3 regions of the Streptomyces coelicoflavus genome follow, and region 2 is predicted to be linked to each of the others. Evidence: riboswitches for the same ligand, from Rfam matches in the RefSeq annotation. Region 2 holds a riboswitch; each other region holds the start of a gene.
The links. A riboswitch is a leader RNA that binds a small molecule or an ion and turns the genes downstream of it on or off. The one in region 2 is predicted to bind thiamine pyrophosphate.
Positions count from the first base shown of each region.

Region 1: it holds a riboswitch for thiamine pyrophosphate, as region 2 does, so the genes downstream of both, OHA99_RS10070 (thiamine ABC transporter substrate binding subunit) here and thiO (glycine oxidase ThiO) in region 2, are expected to answer to the same signal.
Region 3: it holds a riboswitch for thiamine pyrophosphate, as region 2 does, so the genes downstream of both, thiC (phosphomethylpyrimidine synthase ThiC) here and thiO (glycine oxidase ThiO) in region 2, are expected to answer to the same signal.

Region 1 is NZ_CP108218.1:2,333,044-2,342,778, forward strand. Features, by position in the region: gene OHA99_RS10055 (maleylpyruvate isomerase family mycothiol-dependent enzyme) at 1-646, opposite strand, end outside; gene OHA99_RS10060 (ABC transporter ATP-binding protein) at 671-1,699, opposite strand; gene OHA99_RS10065 (ABC transporter permease) at 1,702-3,408, opposite strand; gene OHA99_RS10070 (thiamine ABC transporter substrate binding subunit) at 3,384-4,472, opposite strand; TPP riboswitch at 4,552-4,657, opposite strand; gene rlmN (23S rRNA (adenine(2503)-C(2))-methyltransferase RlmN) at 4,696-5,808, opposite strand; gene OHA99_RS10080 (phosphatidate cytidylyltransferase) at 5,983-7,158, opposite strand; gene frr (ribosome recycling factor) at 7,158-7,715, opposite strand; gene pyrH (UMP kinase) at 7,896-8,654, opposite strand; gene tsf (translation elongation factor Ts) at 8,860-9,696, opposite strand.
Region 2 is NZ_CP108218.1:6,138,304-6,148,038, forward strand. Features, by position in the region: gene pknB (Stk1 family PASTA domain-containing Ser/Thr kinase) at 1-1,067, opposite strand, end outside; gene OHA99_RS27495 (thiazole synthase) at 1,290-2,084, opposite strand; gene thiS (sulfur carrier protein ThiS) at 2,087-2,287, opposite strand; gene thiO (glycine oxidase ThiO) at 2,284-3,510, opposite strand; TPP riboswitch at 3,508-3,619, opposite strand; gene OHA99_RS27510 (hypothetical protein) at 3,672-4,022, shown strand; gene OHA99_RS27515 (FAD-dependent oxidoreductase) at 4,055-5,332, shown strand; gene OHA99_RS27520 (Rv2175c family DNA-binding protein) at 5,374-5,739, shown strand; gene thiE (thiamine phosphate synthase) at 5,998-6,669, shown strand; gene metF (methylenetetrahydrofolate reductase [NAD(P)H]) at 6,803-7,726, shown strand; gene OHA99_RS27535 (hypothetical protein) at 7,783-8,799, shown strand; gene OHA99_RS27540 (NAD(P)/FAD-dependent oxidoreductase) at 8,816-9,735, opposite strand, start outside.
Region 3 is NZ_CP108218.1:4,286,109-4,295,843, reverse strand. Features, by position in the region: gene sppA (Ser/Thr/Tyr protein phosphatase SppA) at 304-1,410, shown strand; gene OHA99_RS18960 (hypothetical protein) at 1,593-2,465, shown strand; gene OHA99_RS18955 (VWA domain-containing protein) at 2,490-3,962, opposite strand; gene OHA99_RS18950 (hypothetical protein) at 4,196-4,762, shown strand; gene thiC (phosphomethylpyrimidine synthase ThiC) at 4,823-6,646, opposite strand; TPP riboswitch at 6,639-6,828, opposite strand; gene OHA99_RS18940 (YibE/F family protein) at 6,900-8,525, shown strand; gene OHA99_RS18935 (SsgA family sporulation/cell division regulator) at 8,574-9,011, opposite strand; gene OHA99_RS18930 (IclR family transcriptional regulator) at 9,112-9,735, opposite strand, start outside.

The sequences.
Region 1 (9,735 bases), 3.8 Mb from region 2:
GGCGCCAGGTGATGCCCTCGTCGGGCAGCTCGACCAGCCACTCGGCGTTCAGCTCGGCCGGGGCGTCGGTGGCGTGCAGGTGGATGCTGCTGCCCGGGGAGCGCAGCTCCTTCGCCGCCATGCCCGGGAGCACCCGCTGCACGAACCGCACGATGTCCAGCCACTCGTCGACCGCGTCGGCCGCCACGTCGGGCGCGACGGGCTGAAGGGGCAGACCGGCCGCCAGTACCGCGTCCGCTCCGTGGACGACGAGCTCGTGGGTCATCCGCCGCGCCCAGAATCCCGCCGTGTCGACGCCGGCCCACGACCACGCGCGCGCGTCCGGTCCGGCCTCCCGCAGCGCACCGACGACCACCTCGCCGGACTCCGCCAGCCACGCCCCCAGCGCCGCCGCGTCCCCGGTCGCCGCGGGCCCCTCGCTGCCCGGCACCCGGTCCGTCGGGACTTCCTCCTCGGCGCGGGTGCCGACGATCAGGCCGGTCCAGCGCAGGGCCCGGCCCACGTGCCGTACCAGCTCCTCCAGGGTCCAGTCGGGGCAGGTCGGCACGGTGGCGGACAGATCCGCACCGGACGTGACCACGGCCCCGAGCCGGCCCACCTGGTGGACGATTTCGTCGCAGTACCGCTCGTGCGCGAGGAGTGTCATGCGCTCACCCTACGAACGGAACGATCACCCGAGCACCACCGTTTCGGCCACGTCGAACTCCACGCCGACCGCGTCCCCGACCTCCGGCGCCTCCCGCAGCGCGCAGGCCGCCTCCAGGCGGGGCGCGTCCTCCGGCTGGAGGTGCACGGCGACGTGCGTACCGCGGAAGGTACGGGCGGTGACCGTGCAGCGCAGGCCCTCGTCGGCGGGGACGACACGGACTCCGGCCGGCCGCACGAGCACCGTGCGCGTGCCCTGCGGGGCGTCCTCGGGGACCGGCACCTTGCCCCAGGGGGTGTCGGCGGCCTGCCCGGCGACGGACGCCTCGGCCACGTTCTCGAAGCCGAGGAAACGGGCCACGAAGGCGTCCGCCGGACGCTGCCACACCTCCAACGGCGTTCCCGACTGGGCGATCCGCCCGTCCCGCATCACCACGACCCGGTCGGCGAGCGCGAACGCCTCGCCCTGGTCGTGCGTCACGGCCAGCACCGTGGTGCCCAGCCGGCCGAACAGCTCCCGCAGTTCCACCACGAGGCGCTCCCGCAGCGAGCGGTCGAGCTGGCCGAGCGGCTCGTCCAGCATCAGCAGCCGGGGCCGGGGCGCGAGGGCGCGGGCCAGGGCCACCCGCTGCTGCTCACCGCCGGAGAGCGCGGCGACGGACCGTCGGGCAGCACCGGGCAGCCCGACCAGCTCCAGCAACTCCGCCACCCGGGCCTGCTGCTCCGTCCGGGACGCGCCGCGCATCCGCGGCCCGAAGGCGATGTTGCCGGCCACGTCCCGCTGCGGGAACAACTGGTGGTCCTGGAACATCAGCCCGACCTCGCGCCGGTGCGCGGGCACCCCGGTCTGGTCCCGCCCGTCGAGCGTCACCCGGCCGGCGTCCAGCGGCTGGAGCCCGGCGACCGCCCGCAGCAGCGTCGACTTGCCGCTGCCGCTGGGCCCGAGCACGCACACCACCTCGTGCTCGGCGACCCCCAGGTCGACGTCGTCGAGCACGGGCCGTCCGCCGAAGCGGACGGTCGCGCCTTCCAGGCTCAACAGGCTGGGCGGCATGTCTAGAACTCCCCGCTCCGGTCGGTCCGCAGCCGCTCCAGCACCACCAGGGCCACCGCGCACACCAGCATCAGAATGGTCGAAAGGGCCATCGCCTGGCCGTAGTTCATGTCCCCGGGCCGGCCGAGGAGCCGCGCCACGGCCACCGGCAGCGTCGGGTTGTCGGGCCGCGCGATGAACACGGTGGCCCCGAACTCCCCGAGCGACACCGCGAAGGCGAACCCGGCCGCCACCAGCAGCGCCCGCCGCACCATCGGCAGGTCCACCTCGCGCCACACCCGCCACGGCGACGCGCCCAGCACCGCCGCCGCCTCCCGCAGCCGCCCGTCCACCGCCCGCAGCACCGGCAGCATGGTCCGTACGACGAACGGGACGCCCACCAGCGCCTGCGCGAGCGGCACCAGGATCCAGGACGACCTGAGGTCCAGCGGGGGTTCGTCCAGCGCGATCAGGAAGCCGAAGCCGACCGTCACGGCCGACACTCCGAGCGGCAGCATCAGCAGCGCGTCGAATCCGCGCACGAAGCGGCCCGCGTCGCGCCGGGTGAGGGCGGTCGCGGCCAGCGCGCCGACGACCACGGCGATGGCGGTGGCGGTGGCGGCGTACTGGAGGGAGTTGCCGATCGCCTCGATCGGCGGGACGAGGAAGGCGCCGCCGTCCTCGCGGGTCAGTGCCCGGTAGTAGCCGAAGCCGGACGCGCCCAGCGACCGCTGGACCAGTACCGCCAGCGGCAGCACCAGCAGGACGGCGATGACGCTCAGGACACCGGCGAGCAGCGTCCACTGCCCGGCTCCGCGCGGCCGGCGCGCGGTCGTGGCCGCGTCCACGAGCCGCAGGGCGCTCTCGCGCCGGCGTACCGTCCAGGCGTGCACGGCGAGGACGGCGGCGACGGCCGCGAACTGGATCAGCGTCAGCACGGCGGCCGTGGACAGGTCGAAGACCTGCGAGGTCTGGCGGTAGATCTCCACCTCGAGGGTGGAGAAGGTGGGCCCGCCGAGGATCTGGACGACGCCGAAGGAGGTGAAGGTGAACAGGAAGACCATCAGCGCGGCGGCGGCCACGGCGGGCGCCAGCGCGGGCAGCGTCACCTGCCGCCAGGCCCGCAGGCGCGAGGCGCCCAGCATCCGCGCGGCCTCCTCCTGGCGCGGATCGAGCTGCGCCCAGAGGCCGCCGACGGTGCGGACGACGACGGCGTAGTTGAAGAAGACGTGCGCGAGCAGGATCGCCCACACCGTGGTGTCCAGGCGCAGGCCCCACAGTTCGTCCAGCAGCCCGCCGCGCCCGACCAGGGCCAGGAACGCCGTGCCGACGACGACCGTCGGCAGCACGAACGGCACGGTCACCACGGCCCGCAGGACCTGCTTGCCGGGGAAGTCGAAGCGGGCGAAGACGTAGGCGCCGGGCAGGGCGATCAGCAGGGTGAGCGCGGTGGACGCCAGCGCCTGCCAGGTGGTGAACCACAGGACGTGCCGCACGTCGGACTGCGCCAGCACGTCCCCGATCCGGCCGAGCTGCCAGACTCCGTCCACCTTCAGGCCGCGCGCGACGATGGCGGCGACGGGGTAGGCGAAGAACACCGCGAAGAACGCGACGGGCCCGGCCATGAGGCCGAGCCGCACCGCGCTCCCGCGCGCGGTGCCCGTCGGCTTCACCGCCGATTTCACCGTCTGCTCGCCCTCCAGGCTCACTTCAGTACGAGCGAGGTCCACGACTTGACCCACTGGTCGCGGTTGTCGGCGATCTTCGCCGGGTCCAGGGTCTGCGGGTCCTTCGCCTGCGGCCCGAACTTCGTGAACGCCTCGGGGATCCGCGCGCCCTCCCGCACCGGGTAGACGAACATGTTCAGCGGCATGTCCTCCTGGAACCTCTTGCTCAGCAGGAAGTCGAGGAGCGCCTTGCCGCCCGCGGGGTTCTTGGCGTTGCTGAGCAGGCCCGCGTACTCGACCTGCCGGAAGCAGGTGCCGTCGGCGACGCCCGTGGGGGCGGTGTCCGGCTGCGGGTCGGCGTAGATGACCTCGGCCGGCGGGGAGGAGGCGTAGGAGACGACGAGCGGACGGTCGCCCCCCGCCTTCTTGCCGCCGGACGAGCCGGAGAACTCCTCGTTGTAGGCCTGCTCCCAGCTGTCGACGACCTTGACGCCGTTCGCCTTGAGCTTCTTCCAGTAGCCCTCCCAGCCCCCGTCGCCGTACTGGGCGGCGGTGCCGAGCAGGAACCCGAGCCCCGGTGAGGAGCTGCCCGCGTTCTCGGTGACGAGCAGGTCCTTGTACTCGGGCTTGACGAGGTCGTCGAAGGACTTGGGCGGGGTCAGCTCGTGCTCGCTGAAGTAGGCCTTGTCGTAGTTGACGCAGATGTCGCCCGTATCGACGGGCGTGACCCGGTGCTTGTCTCCGTCGGTCCGGTACTCGGGCCGGACCTGGTCGGAGCCCTTCGCCTTGTACGGCTGGAACAGGCCGTTGTCGAGGGCGCGGGACAGCAGGGTGTTGTCGACGCCGAAGAAGACGTCGCCCTGCGGGTTGTCCTTGGTGAGGACGGCCTTGTTGACGGCCTGCCCGGCGTCGCCGTCCTCCAGGACCTTGACCTTGTAGCCGGACTCCTTCTCGAAGGCGGCGATCACGTCCTTGGACGCGGCCCACGAGTCGTGGCTGACCAGGGTGACGGTCTTGGCGCCGCCGGAGCCGCTCCCGGCGTCGTCGGACGACGATCCGCAGGCGGCCAGGGTGCCGACCATGCCGAGACCGACGGCCAGGACACTGACCTTCTTGGTGATGCTCACTGAATTCCTCCTGGGTGACCAGGAGAAGACGCGGCCCCGCCCGGAACCCCTGGCGAGGGTCCCGGGCAGGGCGCAACAGCTCGAGTGGTGACCGATCTCCCTACCCAGAATGACCTGGGCCAGGTTCGGAGGGTCTGCGGCCGGTGCCGCACTCTCAGCGCTGTGGCGCTCCCCTGTCGGAATATGAAGATGTGACTGTGCTGACGTACTTCCGCCGGTCAGGTTACCGCTCGCTCGCGGCGAGCTGACCACACGCCCCGTCGATCTCCTGCCCGCGGGTGTCCCGGATCGTCACCGGCACACCGTGCGCCGCGATCGCCTCCACGAACGCCTTCTCGTCCTCGGGCCGGGACGCGGTCCACTTGGAGCCGGGCGTGGGGTTGAGCGGGATCAGGTTCACGTGCACGGGCCTGCCCTTGAGCAGCCGCCCGAGACGGTCACCGCGCCAGGCCTGGTCGTTGATGTCGCGGATCAGGGCGTACTCGATGGACAGCCGGCGCCCGGACTTCGCCGCGTACTCGAACCCGGCGTCCAGCACCTCGCGCACCTGCCACCGCGTGTTGACGGGGACGAGGGTGTCGCGCAGCTCGTCGTCGGGGGCGTGAAGGGAGATGGCGAGGCGGCACTTGAAGCCCTCGCCGGTGAAGCGGTGGATCGCGGGGACGAGACCGACCGTGGAGACGGTGATCCCGCGCTGGGAGAGCCCCAGTCCGTCCGGCTCGGGGTCGGTGAGCCGGCGGATGGCGCCCACGACCCGGTTGTAGTTGGCGAGGGGCTCGCCCATGCCCATGAACACGATGTTGCTGAGCCGGGCGGGGCCTCCGGGGACCTCGCCATCCCTGAGCGCCCGCATCCCGTCCACGATCTGGTGCACGATCTCGGCGGTCGACAGGTTGCGGTCGAGACCGGCCTGGCCGGTGGCGCAGAACGGGCAGTTCATCCCGCAGCCCGCCTGGGAGCTGATGCACATGGTCACCCGGTCCGGGTAGCGCATGAGGACGGACTCGACCAGCGTCCCGTCGAACAGCTTCCACAGCGTCTTGCGCGTGGTCCCCTGGTCGGTCGACAGGTGCCGTACGACCGTCATCAGCTCGGGCAGCAGTGCCTCCCGCAACCCCTGGCGCGAGCCTGCGGGGATGTCGGTCCACTGCTCGGGGTCGTGCGCGTACCGCGCGAAGTAGTGCTGCGAGAGCTGCTTCGCGCGGAACGGCTTCTCGCCGATCGCGGCGACAGCCTCCTTGCGCTCGGCGGGCGTGAGGTCGGCAAGGTGCCGCGGCGGCCGCTTCGCTCCGCGGGGTGCGGCGAAGGTGAGCTCACCGGGGGCTGGACGGGCCACGGTCGGACAACTCCTCATGACGGCGGGCCTGTGGCAACCCCCCGCGTCCGCGGGGACAACGGCAGGGCCATGCCGAAGCCAGGAGACCTCACTGGAACACCCCCGCATCGGCGGGGATACACGGAAAGGCCCGCAGCAGATGCCGCAGGCCCTTCCCATGCTACCGGATGGCTGTCAACCCGACCCTACGAAGATCACCAGCAGCAACCACACCACCGGTGCCGTCGGCAGCAGACTGTCCAGGCGGTCCATGATGCCGCCGTGACCCGGCAGGAGCGTGCCCATGTCCTTGATGCCGAGGTCGCGCTTGATCATGGACTCGCCGAGGTCGCCCAGGGTGGCGCTGACCGCGACCGCGAGGCCGAGCAGCAGGCCCTGCCACCAGGTACCGTCCTCGATCAGGAACTGCACGCACAGCGCGCCCGCCGCCATCGCGAACGCCACCGCTCCCAGCAGACCCTCACGGGTCTTGCCGGGGCTGATGCGCGGGGCGAGCTTCTTCCTGCCGAAGCGCCAGCCGACGGCGTAGGCCCCGGTGTCGCTGACGACCGTCAGTATCAGGAAGACCAGAACGCGCCAGGCGCCGTCGTCCGCCGCCAGCATCATGGTGACGAACGTGGCCAGGAACGGCACGTAGAAGGCTGCGAACAGGCCCGCGGTGACGTCCTTGAGGTAGCCCTCGGGCGGCTCCGTCATCCGCCAGACGAGGACCGCGAGGGCCGTGAGGGCCATGGCGATCCACGCCCCCTCGGCGCCCCGCGCGTAACCGGCGACCACCATCGCCGCACCGCCGATGGCGAGCGGCACGAGGGGCGCCTTGATGCCCTTGCGCTCCTCCAGACGCTTGGTCAGTTCCCACAGGCCCACCACGACGGCGATCACGACCACACCGACGAAGACGGCCTTGACGACGAACAGCGACGCGATGATCACCACACCGAGGCCGACACCGACCCCTATCGCGGCCCCCAGGTCGCGCCCCGCGCTCTTCTTCTGCGGCGGCTGGGGCTGCGCCGGCTGCGGGGCGTCGGGCATGGGCTCCGGATTCTGCGGCACCGCCGCATACGGCTGCGCCGACGGATTCTGGTCGCGGTACGGCTCGTCGCGACCGGGCTGGTCGTGGAACGGCTCGTCCCGGAACAGGGGACCGCCCGGCCGAGCGGTCCCCTGGTCGTCGTCCTGGTCTCCGCCGTGTTCGGGTACGTCGGGCACGATGGGCATGGGGCGAGTCTGCTGCGCGTAGTGCGCATCGTACGCGGGACCCGCCGGGGCGGCGCCCCGGACGGGTCCCTGGTCGGACGGCCCCCAGTACCCGGCTTGTGGCGGCGCTCCCCAGGAAGAGTCGTTCATCAGACCTCGAGCAGCTCAGCTTCCTTGTGCTTCAGGAGCTCGTCCACCTGTGCGACGTACTTGGCGGTGGTGTCGTCGAGCTCCTTCTCCGCACGGCGGCCCTCGTCCTCGCCGACCTCGCCGTCCTTGATGAGCTTGTCGATGCCGTCCTTGGCCTTGCGGCGCACGGAGCGGATCGAGACCTTGGCGTCCTCGCCCTTGGCCTTGGCGACCTTGATGTACTCGCGGCGGCGCTCCTCGGTGAGCTCGGGGAACACCACCCGGATGATGTTGCCGTCGTTGCTCGGGTTGACGCCCAGGTCGGAGTCGCGGATCGCCTGTTCGATGTTGCGCAGGGCGCTCTTGTCGAAGGGGGTCACCACAGCCATGCGCGGCTCGGGCACGGAGAACGAGGCCAGCTGGTTGATCGGCGTCAGCGCGCCGTAGTAGTCGGCCACGATCTTGTTGAACATCGCCGGGTGCGCACGGCCGGTGCGGATCGCGGCGAAGTCCTCCTTGGCGACCACGACGGCCTTCTCCATCTTCTCCTCGGCCTCGAGGAGGGTCTCTTCGATCACCACTTGCTCCTGCGTGTCTTGAGTAGGCCCGGCTGCGGTTGCCCTTGCGGGGCGGCGGCCGGCTGCGTCGCGTTCTTCCTGCACGGTTCCCGACCGGCGGGACATTGTCCATCCCCCGGCCCGGTCCCGCCCCGTCCGTCCCCCGGACAGGTGGCGTCCGCGGACGGGGGTGTTCTCCGGTCAGTCCCGGCTGTCCTGGTCACCCACAAGCGTGCCGATCTTCTCACCCTTGACGGCGCGGGCGATATTGCCCTCCTTCAGCAGCTCGAAGACCACGATCGGGAGGCTGTTGTCGCGGCAGAGCGTGACGGCCGTGGCGTCGGCGACCTTCAGGTCCCGGGTGATGACCTCGCCGTAGCCGAGCGCGTCGAACTTCACGGCGTCCGGGTTGGTCTTCGGGTCGGAGTCGTAGACCCCGTCCACGCCGTTCTTGCCCATGAGCAGGGCCTCGGCGTCGATCTCGAGGGCGCGCTGCGCGGCGGTGGTGTCGGTGGAGAAGTAGGGCATGCCCATTCCGGCACCGAAGATGACCACGCGCCCCTTCTCCAGGTGGCGCACGGCGCGCAGCGGGATGTAGGGCTCGGCGACCTGGCCCATGGTGATGGCGGTCTGCACGCGGCAGTCGACGCCCTCCTTCTCCAGGAAGTCCTGGAGGGCCAGGCAGTTCATCACGGTGCCGAGCATGCCCATGTAGTCGGAGCGGGCGCGGTCCATGCCGCGCACCTGCAACTCGGCGCCGCGGAAGAAGTTGCCGCCGCCGATGACGATCGCGATCTGGGCGCCGTCCCGGACGACGGCCGCGATCTCGCGGGCGATGGCGTGCACCACGTCGGGGTCGACGCCCAGGCCCCCGCCGCCGGAGAAGGCCTCTCCTGACAGCTTCAGCATGAAGCGGCCGCGTACTTTGCCGTCGTCGCTCTTCTCGGCATTGGTGGTCATGGAGCTCTCGCCTCTTTTACGTGGTCACACACACGAAGAAGGCCACTGCCGGTGGGGGCGTGTTTCGCATCCCATACGCGGCAATGGCCTCCTCGTCAGATCTGCTGTCGTCCGCCGCCGCGCGCGCGTGCGCCACGGCAAGCGCGTACGGCGCCGACGACTTGCGTCGACCCTACCGGGGTCGCGCGTCCGTCGCGGTACGGACTCAGATGCCGACCTTGATGCGCGAGAAGCGCTTCAGGCTGACACCGGCCTCTTCCAGCACCTTCTGGACGGACTTCTTGTTGTCCAGGGCGTAGGGCTGACCGAGCAGGGTGGCGTCCTTGAAGAAGCCGTTGAGGCGACCCTCGACGATCTTCGGCAGGGCGGCCTCGGGCTTGCCCTCGGCGCGGGTGGTCTCCTCGGCGACGCGGCGCTCGGTCTCGACGACCTCGGCCGGGACGTCCTCCTTGGAGAGGTACTTCGGCGCGAAGGCGGCGATGTGCTGGGCGACGCCCTTGGCGATCTCGGCGTTGGGCTTGTCCAGCTCGACGAGGACACCGATCTGCGGCGGCAGGTCGGGCATCGTGCGGTGCATGTACGCGGTCACGAAGCCGCCGGAGAACTGCGCGAAGCGGTCCAGGACGATCTTCTCGCCGAGGTTGGCGTTGGCCTCGTCCACGTACGCCTGGACGGTCTTGCCGGCCTCGATCTCGGAGGCGAGCAGAGCCTCGAGGTCGGCCGGGGCGGCCTTGGCGACGTGCTCGGCGATGGCCGTGGCGACGTTCTGGAACTTCTCGCCCTTGGCGACGAAGTCCGTCTCGCACTTCAGCTCGACGATGACACCCGAGGTGTTGTCGTCGGCGATGATCGAGACGACGGCGCCGTTCTCGGCAGAGCGGCCCTCGCGCTTGGCGACGCCCTTCTGGCCCTTGATGCGGAGCGCCTCGACGGCCTTCTCGACGTTGCCCTCGGCCTCGTCCAGCGCCTTCTTGCAGTCCATCATGCCGGCGCCGGTGAGCTCGCGGAGCTTCTTGACGTCGGCGGCGGTGTAGTTCGCCATGATTCCGGAATCTCTCTCGAAGTCTGAAGATCTACGGGC
Region 2 (9,735 bases):
CGCGGCAGGCGGGAGCGGGGCGGGGCCGGCGGGGGAGCCGTCAGCCGGCTGGTGCGGTGGACGCCGTCCGCGGGGAAGCCGCCGTGCGCGCCGTCGCCCTCGTCCTCGTTGACGGGCAGCGGACGGGGCATCGTCAGGGCGCGCGGGATCACGCTCGTGCGGTCCTCGGCGTTGTCGTGCTCCGCGGCGAGCGCCTGCGGCGGCGCCGCGTCCAGCTGGTCCGCGCTCAGTGCCTCGCGCGCCTCGCGGGCCCGCGCGAGCAGCGCCACGGCGTCGTGCGGCCGGATCTCCGGGTTGCGCGCCGTGGCGGCGGCGACCAGCTCGTCCAGCTCGAACGCCATCCCCGGCACGGCGGCCGACGGCGGCGGCACGTCCTCGTGCAGATGCTTGTAGAGCACCGCGGCGGGCGAGTCGCCGTCGTGCGGCTTGTCGCCGGTCAGCATCTCGTACAGCAGGACGCCGCACGCGTACACGTCGACCCTGGGGTCGGCGGTGCCGTGCTCGATCTGCTCGGGCGCCAGGTAGGAGACGGTGCCGAGGACGGCGCCGGTGGTGCTGGTCACGGTGTTCACGGCGCGGACCAGGCCGAAGTCGGCGACCTTGACCCGGCCGTCGTCCCCTATCAGCACGTTCTCCGGCTTCATGTCCCGGTGCACGAAGCCCGCCCGGTGCGCGGCACCGAGCGCGGCGAGGACCGGCTCCAGGATGTCCAGCGCGGCCCGCGGCCTGAGCGCCCCGCGCTCGCGCAGCACGTCCCGCAGGGTGCAGCCCGCGATGTACTCCATCGCCAGGTAGACGTACGCCCCCTCGGCCCCCTGGTCGAAGACCTGGACGACATTGGGGTGGTCGAGCCGGGCCACCGACTTGGCCTCGCGGATGAACCGCTCGACGAAGGTGGCGTCGGTCGCGAGTGTCGGGTGCATCACCTTCAGCGCGAGCACGCGGTCCAGGCGGGTGTCCACGGCCCGGTAGACCGTGGCCATCCCGCCGACCGCGATCCGCGCCTCGACGCGGTACCGGCCGTCGAGCACCTGCCCGACGAGAGGGTCCTGAAGGGTCGTGTCCACGCAGGCGAGTCTACGAGCCGCCACCGACACCCCACGTCGCCGAGCGGATTCGGGCCGGTACTGAAGCGCATCTGTGACGTACATGGCTGCGGGCAGTCGTGCCTCCCCCAGTGCCTGAACGGCCTGGGAGGTACCCCCCAGGGCGGCACGGGTGGGCCCAGCGGCACCCCGCTACGCCGGGCTGCGTGCCCACCCCCCCCGGGCCCTCTGCGACGCCGGTGCCTAGAAGGCGGGTCGCTCCGGATCCAGCACCGCCAGGCCCTCCGCAGGAGACGACGCCTCGGCGAAGTGCCGCCGGGGAATCCGCCCCGCCCGCCGCGCCAACCGCCCCGCCTCCACCGCGGAGCGCATCGCGGAAGCCATCAGCACCGGCTCCTGCGCCCGCGTCACCGCCGAGGCGAGCATCACACCCGCACACCCCAGCTCCATCGCCAGCGCCACGTCCGACGCCGTACCGGCCCCCGCGTCCAGGATCACCGGCACGCGCGCGTGCTCCACGATCAGCTGGAAGTTGTGCGGGTTGCGGATCCCGAGCCCGGACCCGATCGGCGAGCCCAGCGGCATGACCGCCGCACACCCGACGTCCTCCAGCTTCCGCGCGAGCACCGGGTCGTCGTTCGTGTACGGCAGCACCGTGAAGCCGTCGTCGACCAGCGTCTCCGCCGCGTCCAGCAACTCGACCGGGTCCGGCAGCAGCGTGCGCTCGTCGGCGATGACCTCCAGCTTGACCAGGTCCGTACCGAGCGCCTCCCGCGCCAGCCGCGCGGTGAGGACGGCCTCCCCGGCGGTGAAACAACCGGCCGTGTTCGGCAGCACGCGGATGCCGAGCCGCTCCAGCACGGACAGCACGGAGCCGTGCACCGAGGCGTTCACCCGCCGCATCGCGACGGTCGTCAGCTCCGTCCCGGAGGCCACCAGCGCGCGCTCCAGCACGTCCAGGCTGGGCGCCCCGCCCGTACCCATGATCAGGCGGGACCCGTACGACGTACCGCCGAGGACGAAGGGATCGTCGGCCATGGTCAGCCTCCTTGGACAGCGGTGAGGACCTCGACGCGGTCGCCCTCGGCCAGCGTGGTGGCGGCCCACCGCGCGCGCGGGACGACGGTTTCGTTGAGGGCGGCGGCCACTCCGGACGGTGCCGCGGTGAGCGTGCCCACCAGCGCGTCCAGGGCCGTGCCGGGAGCCACCTCGTGAGGCTCGCCGTTGACGGAGATGTTCATGCGGGCTGCTCCGAGAGGTGCGGGAGTGGTGAAAGCGCGGCGTCGGCGCCGAAGCGGCGCGGGGTGAAGGGGCGGGCCTCGGCCGGCAGCTCCCCGGTGGTCAGCGCGTGCGCCATGACGTCGCCGGTGACGGGGGTGAGCAGGACGCCGTTGCGGTAGTGGCCGGTGGCCAGCAGCAGGCCGTCCAGAGCGGTCGGGCCGAGCAGCGGGGCGTTGTCCGGGGAGCCCGGGCGCAGACCCGCGCGGGTCTCCGTCAGCGGCAGTTCCGTGATGCCGGGAACCAGCTCGTGGGCGTCGCGCAGCAACTCGTAGACGCCGCCCGCGGTGACCGTCGTGTCCCAGCCCAGCTCCTCGCTGGTGGCGCCGACGACCAGCTCGCCGCTCTCCCGGGGCACCAGGTAGACGTGGTTGCCGCGCACCACGGCGCGCACGGTCCGGTTCAGCAGCGGTCCGTGCGCCCCCGGCATCGTCAGCCGCAGCACCTGCCCCTTCACGGGCCGCACCGGCGGCAGTACGGCCTCCGGCACGCCCGCGAGCCGCCCGCTCAGGCTGCCCCCGGCCAGCACCACCCGCCCGGCCTCCAGCACGGTCCCGTCGGCCGTGACGACGCCCGTGGCCCGCTCGCCGCCGCGCCCGACGCCGAGCCGGGCGGCCCACACCCGGTGGAAGACGACGCCCGCCCGTTCGCAGGCGGTCACCAGCGCGCGGGCGAGGCGGCGGGGGTCGATCTGGTGGTCGCCGTCCACCCGGAGCCCCCCGCGCACGCCCGGCGCGAGCATCGGCTCCAGACGCCGGCACTCGCGCCCCGACAGCCACTCCGACTCCAGGCCGCAGCGCTGCTGGAGTGCGTGCAGCTCGCGCAGGTGGGCGCGGTCGTCGGCGTCCAGCGCGACGGCGAGTGTGCCGCAGCGCCGGTACCCGAGGTCCTGGCCGGTCGCCTCGGTCAGCTCGGCCGCGAACTCCGGGTAGCGGCGGGCCGAGGCGAGGTTCAGCGCGAGCAGCGTCTCCTCGCCGTAGTGCAGCTCCGTCACGGCGGCCAGCATCCCGGCCGCCACCTGGGCCGCGCCGCCGCCCGGCTCGGGGTCCACGAGGGCGGTGACCAGCCCGCACCGCGCGGCTCGCCAGGCGGTGACGAGCCCGACGATCCCGCCGCCGACGACGAGGACGTCGGGTGCTCGAGACGTACGAGGCGTGTGCGGAGGCGTGTGTGGTGGAGACGACATGGGCGTCCAGCCCCTCCCTTCGCCGGCATGACCCGGATCAGGTTCGTACGGTCGGAGGCCGCCAGCCTCCCTCTCAGCCCGGTGCGTCCGGGCTCCCGCGAGTGCCTTACGTTGGCCACCCTAGCCCGCAGAGCTGCGCACCTGTAAGGGAGCCCGTACCCATGGCCCGTTCGGTCGACGGTCTCGTCCTCGCCCCCGTCGCCGACCAGGCGCCCGGTCAGGTGGGCGCCCGCACCCGGTTCACCTACCACGAGCAGGACGGCGCCGTGTGGGCCGAGTACGCGGGCGGCGACATCGTCCGCGGTCGGCTGGTGGGCACCCGGGAGGGCGACCGCCTCGACTTCCGGTACGTGCAGCTGGGGACCGACGGCAGCACGTCGTCGGGGCACTGCGTGTCGGTCGTCGTGGACCTGCCGGACGGGCGGGTGCGCCTGGACGAGACCTGGGAGTGGGAGTCGCGGCCGGGCAGCGGTACGAGCGTTGTGGAGCAGCTCACCGAGCACGGGCACTGACCGGCGGAACGCCGGGTGTCTATGGTGATCAGGTGAGCGAGCAGACGCGGGAACGGGGACAGGGGCCGGCGGCGGACGCGGAACGCCGGGTGGTCGTGGTGGGCGCCGGGATGGCGGGCGTGCAGACCGCGGTCGCCCTGCGGGAACAGGGCTTCACCGGCCCGGTGACCCTGATCGGCGCGGAGCCGCACCAGCCGTACGACCGCCCCCCGCTCTCCAAGGCCGTCCTGCTCGGCACCGCCGAGGGCTCCGCCTTCGACGTCGACTTCGAGGCCCTCGGCATCACCCTGCGGCTGGGCTGCGAGGCCCTGGGCGTCCGCCCCGGCGACCACGTCCTGGACACCTCCGAGGGACCCGTGCCGTACGACCGCCTCGTCCTGGCGACCGGTGCCGAGCCGGTCCGGCTCCCCGGCGCCGACGGCGTGCCCGGCGTGCACCTGCTGCGCACCCTGGACGACGCCGAACGGCTGCGCCCGGTGCTGGCCCGGCAGCACGACGTCGTGGTCGTGGGCGCGGGCTGGATCGGCGCCGAGTTCGCCACCGCCGCGCGCGAGGCGGGCTGCGCGGTGACCGTGGTGGAGGCCGCCGACCGGCCGCTGGCCGACGCGCTGCCCGCCGAGGTGGCCGCGCCGATGACCGCCTGGTACGCCGACGCGGGCGCCGAACTGCGCACCCGCGCGCGCGTGGAGCGCGTCGAGCCGGGTGGACCGGGCGAGCCCGCCCGGGTCCTCCTGGACGACGGCACCCGGCTGCCCGCCGGCGCGGTCGTCGTCGGCATCGGCGCCCGCCCGGCCACCGGCTGGCTCGCCGGCTCCGGCATCGCCCTCGGCGCGCACGGCGAGGTCCTGGCCGACGACCGCCTGCGCACCTCCGCGCCGGACGTCCACGCGGTGGGCGACTGCGCCTCCTTCCCGTCCGCCCGCTACGGCGAGCGGCTGCTGGTGCACCACTGGGACAACGCCCTCCAGGGACCGCGCACGGTCGCCGCCGACATCGTCGGCACCCCGGGCGGCGAGGACCCGGCGGCCTACGACCCGGTGCCGTACTTCTGGTCCGAGCAGTTCGGCCGCTTCGTCCAGTACGCCGGTCACCACACGGCCGCCGACACCACCCTGTGGCGCGGCGATCCCGCGAGCCCGGCCTGGACGGTCTGCTGGCTGCGCGAGGGCCGCCTGGTCGCCCTGCTGGCGGTGGGCCGTCCCCGCGACCTGGCGCAGGGCAAGCGTCTGATCCAGGCGGGTACGGCGATGGACCCGGACCTGCTGGCCGACCCGGCGAAGCCGCTGAAGGCGGCGACGGCGGCGGCGTAGTCCGGTTTCCGAGTGTCAGTGCCAGGTGGCAGGCTGGGGGCGTGACCGAGATTGACGCAAAGACCGATGCTCTCGTGCCCGCCTGGCTCACCGTTCCCGACATCGCCGAGATGCTCGGCGTCGAGGTGACCCGGGTACGCCAGCTGATCAAGGAAGGCCAGCTCATCGCCGTCCGCCGCGGTGAGAACCGCGCGCTGCACGTCCCCGCGGCCTTCATCGACGAGGACAAGGTCGTCAAGGGCCTGGTCGGGACCCTGACGCTGCTGCGGGACGACGGCTTCACGGCCGAGGAGATGCTGGAGTGGCTCTTCACGCCGGACCCGAGCCTGCCCGGCACCCCCGCCCAGGCGCTGACCGAGAACCGCGGTACGGAGGTGAAGCGCCGCGCCCAGGCGCTCGCCGTCTGACCCGCCGCATCGTTGATCCGCGGCATCGCTGAATCGCCGCGTCGCTGATCTGCGGCACCGCTGATCTGCGGCATCGCTGATCCGCCGCGTCGCCGATCCGCGGCACCGGCGACCCGCCGCGTCGCCGATCCGCGATCCGCCGCACCGCCCGGCGTACGAGCCGCGGACCACGGCCCGGGAGAGGCCCGGTCCGCGGCCCGTATGCCAGAATCGCGCGGCCCGTCGTGGGCCCACGCCATCGAACCGGGGGACACCCGCATGCCCGACACCGCTCCGACCACCGCCCGCGCCCGGCTCGCCGACGCCCGGCTCTACCTGTGCACGGACGCCCGCCGCAGCCAGGGCGACCTGCCCGAGTTCCTGGACGCCGTGCTGGCCGGCGGGGTCGACATCGTGCAGTTGCGGGACAAGGGCATGGAGGCGGCCGAGGAACTGGAGCACCTGAAGGTCTTCGCCGACGCCTGCGCCCGCCACGGCAAGCTCCTCGCGGTCAACGACCGGGCGGACGTCGCGCACGCCGCCCGCGCCGACGTGCTGCACCTCGGCCAGGGCGACCTCCCGGTGCCCGCCGCCCGGGCGATCCTCGGCGACGACGTCCTCGTCGGCCGCTCCACGCACGCCGAGTCCGAGGCCGCCGCGGCCGCCGTCCAGCACGGCGTGGACTACTTCTGCACCGGTCCGTGCTGGCCGACCCCCACCAAGCCGGGCCGGCACGCCCCCGGCCTCGACCTGGTCCGGTACACGGCGGCGCTGGGCACCGACCGCCCCTGGTTCGCGATCGGCGGCATCGACCTCGGCAACCTCGACGAGGTGCTGGACGCCGGCGCCCGGCGCGTGGTCGTCGTCCGCGCGATCACCGCCGCCGACGACCCGGGTGCGGCGGCGGCCGAGTTCACCAAGCGCCTGCGACAGGCCCCGGCGCGGGGATAGCCGCACCTCGCAGGGCGTCGAGGGGCTTCGCCGCAGGCGAGCAGGTGTCCAAAAGATGGACAACAACTAGACAATATGGACAAATATCCCGCATCCGGTTGGGTGACCGCCGCGCCCTGGCTAACCTGCCGGTATGGCCCTCGGAACCGCAAGCACGAGGACTGATCGCGCCCGCACGGTGCGCGACATCCTCGCCACCGGCAAGACGACGTACTCGTTCGAGTTCTCCGCGCCGAAGACGCCCAAGGGCGAGAAGAACCTGTGGAGCGCGCTGAGGCGGGTCGAGGCCGTGGCCCCGGACTTCGTCTCCGTGACCTACGGCGCCGGCGGCTCCACGCGCGCGGGCACGGTCCGGGAGACCGAGCAGATCGTCGCCGACACCACGCTGACCCCCGTGGCGCACCTCACCGCCGTCGACCACTCCGTCGCCGAGTTGCGCAACATCATCGGCCAGTACGCCGACGCGGGGATCCGCAACATGCTCGCCGTGCGCGGCGACCCGCCCGGCGACCCGAACGCCGACTGGATCGCGCACCCCGAGGGACTGACGTACGCCGCCGAACTGGTCCGGCTCATCAAGGAGTCGGGTGACTTCTGCGTCGGCGTCGCGGCCTTCCCCGAGATGCACCCGCGTTCCGCCGCCTGGGACACGGACGTGGCGCACTTCGTCGACAAGTGCCGGGCCGGCGCCGACTACGCGGTCACGCAGATGTTCTTCCAGCCCGACTCCTACTTCCGCCTGCGCGACCGGGTCGCCGCGGCCGGCTGCGACACCCCGGTCATCCCCGAGGTCATGCCGGTGACCAGTGTGAAGATGCTGGAGAGGTTGCCGAAGCTCAGCAACGCCTCGTTCCCCGCGGAGCTGAAAGAGCGGATCCTCGCCGTCAAGGACGATCCGGCGGCGGTACGCTCGATCGGGATCGAGTTCGCCACGGAGTTCTGCGCGCGGCTGCTGGCCGAGGGTGTGCCCGGACTGCACTTCATCACGCTCAACAACTCCACGGCGACGCTGGAAATCTACGAGAACCTGGGCCTGCACCACCCACCGCGGGCCTAGACCGGCCGCACGTATTTGCGACACACTGCGTAACGGCCACTGGGAGAGGGGCGTACATGGGCTGGACGGTCCTCTACATCGCGTTCGGCGTCGTCGCGCTGTGGCTGCTCGGCGAGGTGCTGTTGCAGTACAAGGCGCGGCTGCGCTGGCGGCTGCTCGCCTTCGGCGGCTTCGTCGGCGTCGTGGCCGGCGTGCTGATGTCCAACGTGCTGGTCATCGGTGTCGGCGCCGCCGCCTTCGCGGTCGGCCAGACCTACGTCACCCTGTCGTTCCGCCGCGGCTTCGAGGCGGGCTGGGCGGTCAACGCCCCGGTGAGCCTGGTCGGCAAGCGCGGGCGTCCCGAACGGGGCCGCCAGGAACCGACGTTGGAGGTCTCCGGGCTCGAACGCGCCGAAGGCGGCCAGGAGCACCACGACGACTACGACGAGCGCGCCCAGGGCCACGCCCCGGGCCAGGACGACCCGTCGTACGCGGCCGACGACCACGACCGCGACGACGTCTTCACCCCGGCCCGCCCCGCCGCCGACCCCACGGCCGCGGAGACCACCGCCGTCTACGCGCCGCAGCCCATGCCCGACGACACCGGTTCCTACGGCGTCTACGCCGACTCCGGCTACGGCACCGGCCAGCAGCAGGCGGCGGCAGCGGCGCCGGACGCCGACCAGGCCTACGCCTACGACTACTCGGGCTACGGGCAGCAGCAGGGCTACGGCTACGACACCGGCGCGCAGCAGCAGTACGCGGCCTACTCCGACCCGTACATCGGCACCCACACCTACGGCGGCGGGACGTACGACACCGGCGGCTACGACACGATGGGTGGGCAGCCGCAGTACGGCCAGCAGGGCTACGGGCAGGACCCGTACGCCACCGGTGCCCCCGGCGGCTACGGCGGCGAGACCCCGGCGGGCGGAGTGTGGGTGCCGCAGCAGCGCAGCACCGACGACCCCTACGGCGGCGAACTCCCCGCCGAGCAGCCGTACCCCTACCAGGGCAACGACCAGACGCAGGGTCAGAACCACGGCCAGAACCAGGGCCAGAACCAGGGCTACGACGAGCAGTACCGCTACTGAGGACCGCGTCCGCCGCTCACTGGGAGCCGCGGAACTCCGGTCCCTCCACCACCAGTCCGGCGACCAGCGCGCCCGACATGCCCGCGTGCGGAAGCCCTCCGCCGGGGTGCGACCAGCCGCCGACCGTGAACAGGCCCTCCGTACGCGTGCTGTTCGCCGCGTGCAGCAGACGTCCGGCGGCCCCCGCCAGCGCGGGCACCGGAATCGCCCCGTCCGGCACGCCGGTGTCCGCCGCGACCTCGGCCGGGGTGCGCACCTCGTGCCACAGGAGCCGGTCGCGCAGGCCGGGCACCGCCCGCCCGGCGACGTCGATCAGCCGCTCGGCCCGGTGGGCGGTCTCCTCCGCCGTGGCCCGGTCCGGCCCGCCTCCCAGGGCGGGCACCGTCGCGGAGAGCGTGACCGCCTCATGGTCCGCGTCCGGGACCAGCGCGGGGTCGTCGGGCCGCAGGACGGTGACGGTCGGCCGCGCGGCCATCCCGGGAGCGGCGCCGAACAGGCGGTCCAACTCGGTCTCGCGGTCCGCCGCGTGCACCACCGTCCGGTGCGCCGTGCCCTCGGGACGCCCGCCCCGCAGCGCCAGCAGCACCGTCAGCCGGCTCGCCCCGCCGCGCTGTGCGGGCACCTCGCCCTCGCCCCGCACCGGCGATCCCCCGCGGAGGCGGTCCAGGACGTCCGGCGCCACCCCGGAGACGACGAACTCGGCCTCCTCGACGGCCCCTTCGGCCGGCTCCACGCCCACCACCCGGCCGTCCTTCTCGACGATCCCGGTGACCTCGGCCCCGAAGCGGAACTCGACGCGACGGGCCAGGCACCGCTCGTACACCGCCCGCGCCAGCTCCCGCAGACCGCCGCCCCGCACGTACCACACGCCGAACGCGTACTCCATGTACGGCAGCACGGCGGCGTTCGCCGGAGCGGTTCGGGGATCCAGGCCGT
Region 3 (9,735 bases), 1.9 Mb from region 2:
GCGACGGGGGCCGAGCGGGGAACGGCGGCGGAGGGCGGCAGCGGACGGCGACGGCAGCCGAGCGGCGAACGGCGGCGAAACGGGGCGGCGAACGCCACACCCGGCACGTCCGGAACACGACCGTGCCCCGGTTACGGACGGGCGAAGCCGGGCCCAATCGGGGCGAAAGCCGCGGTGAACCGGAGTCCTGTCCTGATTCACCACCCCTGGGTCATCACACAGCGCGATCCGCATTCCTATGATGGGCCCACACACCGCGGGCCGCTGCGACCAGGCAGTCCGAAGCGGTGCAGATGCGGCGCGATGGTGGAGGGGTCGATGACTCAGGGGGCCGGTCAGGGACCCGAGGTGGAGCGGACGGCGACGGTGCGCGACTTCCGGGTACCCGCGTACGTCCACGAGGCCGCTCCGTACGCTGCCCCCGGCATGCACACGGGCGAGTCGGCACCGCCCTCCGAGGAGGGGCTCGACGAGGCCCTGCCCGAGGGCTACACGCCCACTCAGCGCGATCTGCCCGTCATCCGTCGGGGTGACACGGTCCAGGTGGCGGTCGACCCCGAGCCGGTCGCGGTGCAGCAGCCGGCCACCGGTCAGGGCCCCCTGTTCGTCGTCGGCGACGTGCACGGCTACCTGGACGAGCTGCTGGCCGCCCTGCGGGAGAAGGGCCTCGTCGACGACGCCGGCCAGTGGTGCGCGGGCACCTCCCGGCTGTGGTTCCTCGGTGACTTCACCGACCGCGGACCGGACGGCATCGGCGTCATCGACCTGGTGATGCGGCTGTCCGCCGAGGCCGCCGCGGCCGGTGGCTACTGCAAGGCGCTGATGGGCAACCACGAACTGCTGCTGCTCGGCGCCAAGCGGTTCGGCGACACCCCCGTCAACTCCGGCGCGGGCACCGCCACCTTCCAGGCCGCCTGGCTGCTGAACGGCGGCCAGAAGACGGACATGGACCGTTTGCAGGACCACCACCTGCAGTGGATGGCCCGACTCGACGCCATGGAGGAGGTCGACGAACACCTCCTGGTCCACTCGGACGCCACCACCTATCTCGACTACGGCCGCTCCATCGAAGAGGTCAACGACACCGTCCGCGAGACGCTCACGCGCAACGACGCGGAGGAGGTGTGGGACCTGTTCCGCAAGTTCACCAAGCGCTTCTCCTTCCGCGACGAGGGCGGCGCCGACGCCGTGCGCTCACTGCTCGATACGTACGGCGGCACCCGGATCGTTCACGGCCACAGCCCCATCCCCTATCTGCTGGGCGAAGTCGGCTCCGAGGACGGCGAGGACGACACCCGTACGGTCGTCGAGGGCCCGCACGTCTACGCGGACGGCCTGGCCATCGCGATGGACGGCGGTGTGACCATGGCCGGAAAGCTGCTGGTCCAGCAACTCCCGCTGGGGGTCTGACCCTTCACCGGCCGGGATTTCCGGGAGTGCCGTCCGTACCGGGCGGCACCCAATTTCTGGAAACCCCCTGTCACCCTCCACCGTCACCGCTCTACCATCGGCTTATCCGTAGCAGGCTCCCCTCCGTTTCTGCCCGACGGCTCGTTGGCATGCGAGCCCCAAGCCCTACGGAGCATCGGGGGATGCACATGAACAGCGTTCCGCAGTACCTGTCGAACGAGGACCGCCAAGAGTACGAGCGGATCCTCGACGAGGCGCTGCGCTCCGCACCACACCGCCCGGAACTGGCCGCCGTCGGTCAGCGGCTCAACTCCGAACAGCTGCGCACCATGGCACTCAACGCCTCCGCCCTCATCACGGCGGCGGCCACGACCGAGTACCAGCACTACGTGAAGGTCCGCGACGAACTGCGCCACCCGGCGCCGTCGGACCCGTCGACCGCCACGCGCGGATCCGGCTCCCAGGAGCAGGGCACGGGCGCGGGGGGACTCGCCGCCACCATGGGCGAGATGGCGGAGGCGACCGGTGCGGGGGCCGTCGCCGTCGTCGCCGTCCTGGCGCCGGTCCTGGCCGGCACCGCCGCGGCGATCTTCCTCCTGGTCGGCTACCTCCTGAAGATGCTCGACCCCGGGCAGGCCTTCGCGCAGACCATGCTCACCACGGGGTGGGTGTTCGGCGCCGTCACCGCGGTGGCGATCCTCGTCGCCGCCGTGGGACTGCTGCTGACCGCACTGCGCAACCGCCCCTCCGCCGAGTCCGCCTTCTACACCGCGCGCGACGAGGAGGTGGCCCGGGCCAGGGACGCCTGGCACGAGGCCCTGCTGGAACGCGGCATCGTGCCCTTCCTGCGGGACGCGCTCGGCGACCCGGGCGCGGCGGCGCTGCACCGCGCGGGGCCGGCCGCCCCGAGCAGCAGTCGCATGCCGCACCTCGGCTACGGCCGCCCCGGCTTCAGCAGCCCCGACGGGGGATCCGACGCCGGTTCGCGTCCGAGCTACTCGAGTCCGGACTACAGCAGCCCGGACTTCGGTGGCCCGGAACACCGGCCCGAGTAGCCACCGGCACGGGCGGGCAGTGACTCAGAGGATGCCCGCCCGGCCGGCGGCAGTGATCCACGACGGGAACTCGGACAGCAGACGGTCGTACAACTCCGGGTCCGGTACGGTGCCGATGTCGTCGACGGCGAAGAAGCCGACGTTGTCGACGCGGCGGCCCGGCAGGGTGTCGAAACGCTCCAGCACCCCGTAGCCGGCGCGCCCGAGCCCGACGAACTGCCAGAAGACGGGTTCCTCCACGGCCTCCCGCAGCTCCCGCTCGATCTCGGCGTTGCGGTAGACACCGCCGTCGGAGAAGAACAGCACCAGGGTCGGAACCGGTGCCGGGGCGTCCCGCACGAACGCGCGGACCTCGGCGATCACCTTCTGCTCCTCGTTCTGGATGCCGACCGCCCGCATGTCGACCTGCTCGGGGTGCAGGCCCTTCTTCCGGCCTCGCCGGAACAGGCTGATCTCTCCCACGCGGACGTGCAGCCGCAGCCATTCGGGCAGCTCGCCCAGACGCAGGTCGGGCAGGCGCGCCGGGTTCGAGGCGAAGGTCCACGCCTGCATCTCCCCGTCGTCGTCCAACTGCGCGGCGACGGCGGCCATCCGCTCCACGACGTCCGCGACGACGCCCTTGGAGTAGAGGGCGGCCATGGACCCGGAGGCGTCCAGGACGAGGACGACGCGCGCGGTGACCCCGGCCGCCCCGTGCTTGCTCAGGCTCACCGCGACCTGCTCCTTGCGCAGGGACAGCCGCTTGCGCATGTCCACGGGGAGGCGTTCCTCGCCCTTGGCGAGGCGGGGCCCGGGGGCGGCCGGCGCCGCGCTCGGCGGAATGGGCGGCGCGGAGGGTACCGGCGGTGGCGCGGACGCCGCGGGTGGTGCGGACGCCGGGGGAGCCGTGGAGGCCGGAGCAGCCGCGGGGGCCGACGGGCCGGGGGCCGGGGTGGGAGCCTCCGTCGGGGGAGCGTCGTCCACGGTGATGCCGAAGTCCGTGGCCAGCCCCGCGAGTCCGGTGGCGTACCCCTGTCCGACCGCGCGGAACTTCCACTTGCCCTGGCGCCGGTACAACTCGCCGCCGACCAGAGCGGTCTCCGGCCCGGCCGTGATGTCGAACCGGGCCAGTTCGGTGCCCGTCCCGGTGTCCAGCAGCCGCAGCGACAGCCCCGGAACCCGGCCGAACGTCCCGCCGTCCGCCGAGGCACACAGGACGATGCGCTCGACGGCCGGCTCCACCGAACGCAGATCGACCTCGACGGCATCGCTCGTGCCGCCCGCGTCGCCGCCGGGGGCACTCCGCTTGCCCAGGTGCCGCACCGCGCCGGACGTGTGGCGAGGCTGGTTGTAGAAGACGAAGTCACCGTCGTCCCGCACCCGTCCGTCCGACGCGAGCAGCAGCGCCGATGCGTCGACCTCGGGGACGCCCGACCCTGCGGACCACACGAGTACGACGCGTACCGCGGGAGAGTCGACGGCGACGTTGGCACCCTTGCTCAGTGAGGTGGCTGTCATGCCTCCAGTCTGCCGAGCAGGGCCACCGACTGCCTGCGACACTGGCGTCGACTTCGCATCCACGCCTGTCCGGGGGACTCATGCAAGCGCGTACGACACGGCTGACGACAAGAGCCGCGGCAACCGTCATCGGAGTGGCCCTGGCGTCGGGGTGTGCCACGGCTCAGGAGCCGGAGGCCGCCGAGGTGTCGCCCACCACCTCTTCGGCCAGGGCCCGGGCGGAGCCTCTGACGTTGGCGCAGCTCAAGGACCTGGCCTTCAAGGACGGAGAGGTCCCACAGGCCCACGAGCCCCTCTCGGTACAGGGGCCCCCGCCGGAGGGCAGCGAACGCTCCTTCCCGCCCATATCCGTACCTGCCTGCCAGCCACTCGTCGACGTCCGCAGCGGCGAGGGGTCGTTCGCTCACGTCTTCCAGATCTTCAACTGGAAGAAGAACATCATGGGCGGCAACTCGACACTCGCCTCCTATGAGGGAGACGAGGCCGAACAGCGCTTCGCGGAACTCAGGCAGGCCCTCACCACCTGCCGGTCCTACGAGGGCGAGGGCTACGTCGGACCGTTCAAGGTGACCGTGCGGACGGAGACACCGCCACAGGTCGGCGAAGAAGCACTGGCCTTCCGGGAGATCAGTCCTGTGGAGACGGACCCGTTGGGGGACCGCAACGAGCAGTTCATCGTGGTACGCACGGGGAACACCATCGCCACGTTCTCCGAGCTGAGCGTGGGCGCAGACCTGTCGTTCCCCACCGAACTGATCAGTCGGCAGGTACAACGGCTACGGGACGCTCAGCAGCCCTGATCACGGGTTCAGCGGCCGGCCGACGTTCCCGTGGACATCGGCCGGCCGTATCCGCCCGGGTCAGTCCGCCAGCGGCAGGTAGACGCGGTTGCCGGCGGCCGCGAACTCCTTGGACTTCTCCAGCATTCCGGCCCGGATCTCCTCAGGGGTGGCGCCCGCGTCGCCGCCGAACTGTTCTGTGATGCTCCTGCTGATCTTCATCGAGCAGAACTTGGGTCCGCACATGGAGCAGAAGTGCGCCGTCTTGGCGGGCTCGGCCGGCAGGGTCTCGTCGTGGAACTCCCGCGCCGTGTCCGGGTCGAGGGCCAGGTTGAACTGGTCCTCCCACCGGAACTCGAACCGGGCGTCCGACAGCGCGTCGTCCCACTCCTGCGCACCTGGGTGACCCTTGGCGAGGTCGGCGGCATGGGCGGCGATCTTGTAGGTGATGACGCCGGTCTTGACGTCGTCACGGTTGGGCAGGCCCAGGTGTTCCTTGGGCGTGACGTAGCAGAGCATGGCCGTGCCCCACCAGGCGATCATCGCGGCACCGATGCCGGAGGTGATGTGGTCGTACGCCGGCGCGACGTCCGTCGTCAGCGGGCCGAGCGTATAGAACGGAGCTTCATCGCAGATCTCCTGCTGAAGGTCGATGTTCTCCTTGATCTTGTGCATCGGGACATGGCCCGGGCCCTCGATCATGGTCTGTACGTTGCAACGCTTGGCGATCCGGTTGAGTTCCCCGAGGGTGCGCAACTCGGCGAACTGCGCCTCGTCGTTGGCGTCCGCGATCGACCCCGGCCGCAGGCCGTCGCCGAGGGAGTACGTGACGTCGTAGGCGGCGAGGATCTCGCAGAGCTCCTCGAAGTTCTCGTACAGGAACGACTCCTTGTGGTGCGCCAGGCACCACGCCGCCATGATCGAGCCGCCGCGCGAGACGATGCCGGTCTTGCGGTTCGCGGTCAGCGGTACGTACGGAAGGCGCACACCCGCGTGGACCGTCATGTAGTCCACGCCCTGTTCGGCCTGTTCGATCACGGTGTCCTTGTAGATCTCCCAGGTCAGTTCCTCGGCCCGGCCGTCGACCTTCTCCAGGGCCTGGTAGAGCGGCACGGTGCCGATGGGGACGGGGGAGTTGCGCAGGACCCACTCGCGGGTGGTGTGGATGTTGCGGCCGGTGGAGAGGTCCATGACCGTGTCGGCGCCCCACCGGGTCGCCCAGGTCATCTTGTCGACCTCCTCCTCGATGGAGGACGTCACCGCCGAGTTGCCGATGTTGGCGTTGACCTTCACCAGGAACCGCTTGCCGATGATCATCGGCTCGATCTCGGGATGGTTGACGTTGGCGGGCAGTACGGCACGCCCCGCGGCGATCTCCTCGCGGACCACTTCCGGCGAGACGTTCTCCCGGACGGCCACGTACTCCATCTCCGGGGTGACCTCGCCCCTTCGTGCGTACGCGAGCTGCGTGACCGCCGCGCCGTTCCGGCCCCGGCGCGGCTGACGCGGCCGGCCGGGGAAGACGGCGTCGAGGTTGCGCAGCCCGCCGCGCGGCGAGGTGTGCTTGATTCCGTCGTCCTCGGGACGGACGGGGCGGCCCGCGTACTCCTCGGTGTCGCCGCGAGCGATGATCCAGTTCTCCCGCAGCGGCGCAAGCCCCCTGCGGACATCGGTGTCGACGAGCGGATCGGTGTACGGGCCCGAGGTGTCGTACAGCGTGACCGACTGCCCGTTGGTGAGGTGCACCTGACGGACCGGCACCCGCAGGTCGGGGCGCGAGCCCTCGACGTACGCCTTGTGCCAGCCGACGGACTTCCCGGCCTCCGTGTGCTCCGCGGCGTCCGCGGTGTCCGCCTGGGCGGGGTTCTGCGTGGAGGCAGGCGTGCGTGCGTCCTTGATGGTCATGAGACCTACTCCCTACGCCGGCATTACCCGGTAACAGGTTCGGCGGTCGACGCAGCGGCTTCCGTCCGACGGTGCTTCGTGGGATTCGTCACTCGGCTTCGGTGACGTTTCCCGTGAAACATCGCTGGGACGGAGGTCAGCGCCCTCTCAGCCCGGTGCTCCGAGCTCCCGCGTGTACAAAGGTGCCTCCACGCTAGCGCCCATTCGGGCGCGGTGACCAGAGGGCCCCCTTCGTTCTTGCGATGATCGGGCGGTGACCACACCGCAGCCCCCGTCTTTTCCACCGCGCCGGCCCCGCCGCGGACCGAACGCCGAAGAGGGCGACGGTCGTACAACCGGCCATGTCCCCGTCGTCACTCACGGCGCGAGCGACGGCGGACCCGAGGCTGGTCACGGCCGCACCGGGAGCCACGACAGCGGTGCGGGGGACGGGCACGGCGGCGCGGAGGGCGGCGGGCACGGCGCGGGCGGCGGGCACGGCGCGGGCGGCGGGCACGGCGCGGGCGGCGGGCACGGCGCGGGCGGCGGGCACGGCGCGGGCGGCGGGCACGGCTCAGGGGGCGCACACGGCACGGGCGGCGGACACGGGCACTCGCACGGTCACGGGCCCGCGGCACCCGTCTCCCGGCACCTGCGGAAGGTCATCGCGGCGGTCCTGATTCCTTTCGCCGCGGCCGTGCTGGTCGGGCTCGCGGTGCTGTGGCCGGGCGGTGCGCCGTCCCACGAGCGCACCGGCGTCGGCTTCGACCGGCAGACACAGCAGGCCACCGTCACCAAGGTGGTCGAGCTGAGCTGCCAGGCGGTCAACGGCTCGGGCGCCACCCCTACCGGCGACACGTCCACCGCCGAGGGTTCCTCCGCGGTGCAGCAGGCGAAGGGCGAGTGCAAGCGGGCCACCATCCGCGTCGACACCGGCGACGACAAGGGCCGTACGTTCGACGAGATCGTGCAGCCGGACCAGTCCCGGCAGCTGCACGAGGGGCAGAAGGTGGTGGTCGCCTACGAACCCTCCGCGCCCGAGGACCTTCAGTACTCGGTGACCGACATCAACCGTCGGCTCCCCCTGGCGCTGCTCGCCGGCATCTTCGCCCTCGCCGTCGTGGTCGTCGGACGACTGCGCGGCCTCATGGCGCTGATCTCGCTGGCCCTCAGCTTCCTGCTGCTGAACTTCTTCATCCTGCCCGCGATCCTGCAGGGTTCGAACCCCCTGGTCGTGGCCGTGGTCGGATCCAGCGCCATCATGCTGATCGCCCTGTACCTGTGCCATGGGCTGTCCGCCCGCACCTCCGTGGCGGTGCTCGGTACGTTGATCTCGTTGTTGCTGATCGGCGTGCTGGGGTCGCTGTTCATCGGCTGGGCCGCGCTCACCGGCAACACGGACGACAACACGGGCCTCATCCACGGCCTGTATCCGTCCATCGACATGAGCGGTCTGCTGCTCGCCGGGGTCATCATCGGTTCGCTCGGTGTCCTCGACGACGTGACCGTCACCCAGACCTCGGCGGTCTGGGAGCTCCACGAGGCCAACCCGACGATGGGCTGGCGCGGCCTGTACCGCGCGGGCATCCGCATCGGCCGCGACCACATCGCCTCGGTCGTGAACACACTGGTGCTCGCCTACGCGGGCGCCGCGCTGCCCCTGCTGCTGCTGTTCTCGATCGCACAGAGCGGGGTGGGGACGGTCGCCAACAGCGAGCTGGTCGCCGAGGAGATCGTGCGTACGTTGGTCGGCTCGATCGGCCTGGTGGCCTCCGTACCGGTCACCACGGCGCTCGCCGCCCTGGTCGTGTCGGCGGACCGGCCGGCCCGGGCCGCGGGGGCGGCAACCACCGCGGCGGCGCCCGCACGGAGCGGGCGGGGACGTCGCCGTAAGCGCTGACGCGTGGGGCGAAGCGTTACGCCGGCGCCGCAGGCGTGCCGGAACGGTTCAGCCCGCGCTCTGTTCCTCCGCCAGGATGCGGTCCAGGGCCTCGTCGAGGTGACTGTCGAAGTCGGCGAGCGCGCCCTCCTGACCGAGGGGCACCAGCTTGTCGGTGCGGTCGAGAAAGGCCACGAGGGGCGCGGCCGAGGAGCGGAACAGCGCCTGATCGCTGCCGACCTGAAGACGGATCAGCACCTCGGCCAGCGGCTCGGGATCGACCGGCGCGATGCGCACGTCACCGTCGCCGCACGGCCCGCCCACCCCGTCGACCAGCAGCTCCCGGCCGAAGGCCCAGGTCACCGGCGCGTCTCCGGGCAGGTGGAAGGTCAGTCGTACGGCATAGGGATCACGGGTCTCGTACCGCAGCTCCACCGGGATGCGGAACGAGAGCTCCTCGGACACGAGAAAGCTCATCATGACCTCTGCCTGTACGGACTCGCCCATTCGCCTACCCCGTCATTCGCCGTCGACTGTCCGGGAATCAAACCTCTAACACTGGTGGCATCTTGCTCAACGTACACACCAGATCACAAGGAGTGAGTTTTCAGATACTGATAGAGAGCGCGAGCGAACCCAGACGGCGACCCACTTCGTTCTGCAAACGCTGTACCGCGGGCAGCAACCGGCCCGCCTGGTGGAGGGGCAGTGAGATGGCCATCGTCGCGGCCGTGGTGCCGACGGTGATCGGGATCGCCGCGCAGACCGTGCCGAGCGCGTACTCCTGGCGCTCGGTCACCGGCGTCATCCGGCGCATGCGTTCCAGCCGTTTCAGCAGGCTGTGTCCGTCACGCACCGTGTACGGCGTGACCGGCTGCACCGGATAGCGGTCCAGGTGGTCACGGCGGGCGTCCTCGTCCAACTGGGACAGCAGGCACTGCCCGATGGCGTGGGCGTGCCCCGTCTCCCGGAAGTCCGCCCATTCCTCGACCGCCGGATTGCCCGGGGTGTCGGAGACGCACATGACCTCGATCTCGCCGTCCCGGTACATGGCGTAGTACACGGGGACGCCGATGGCGTCCCGCCAGCGCGCCATGGTGTCGACGACCGTGCTGCGACGTTTCTGCTCGGCTCCGCTGCCGCTCAGCCGCTCGGCGGCCTCGCCGAGGAAGAACAGTCCCTTGTCCCGGCGCAGGTAGCCCTCGTGCACCAGAGTGCGCAGCAGGTGGTA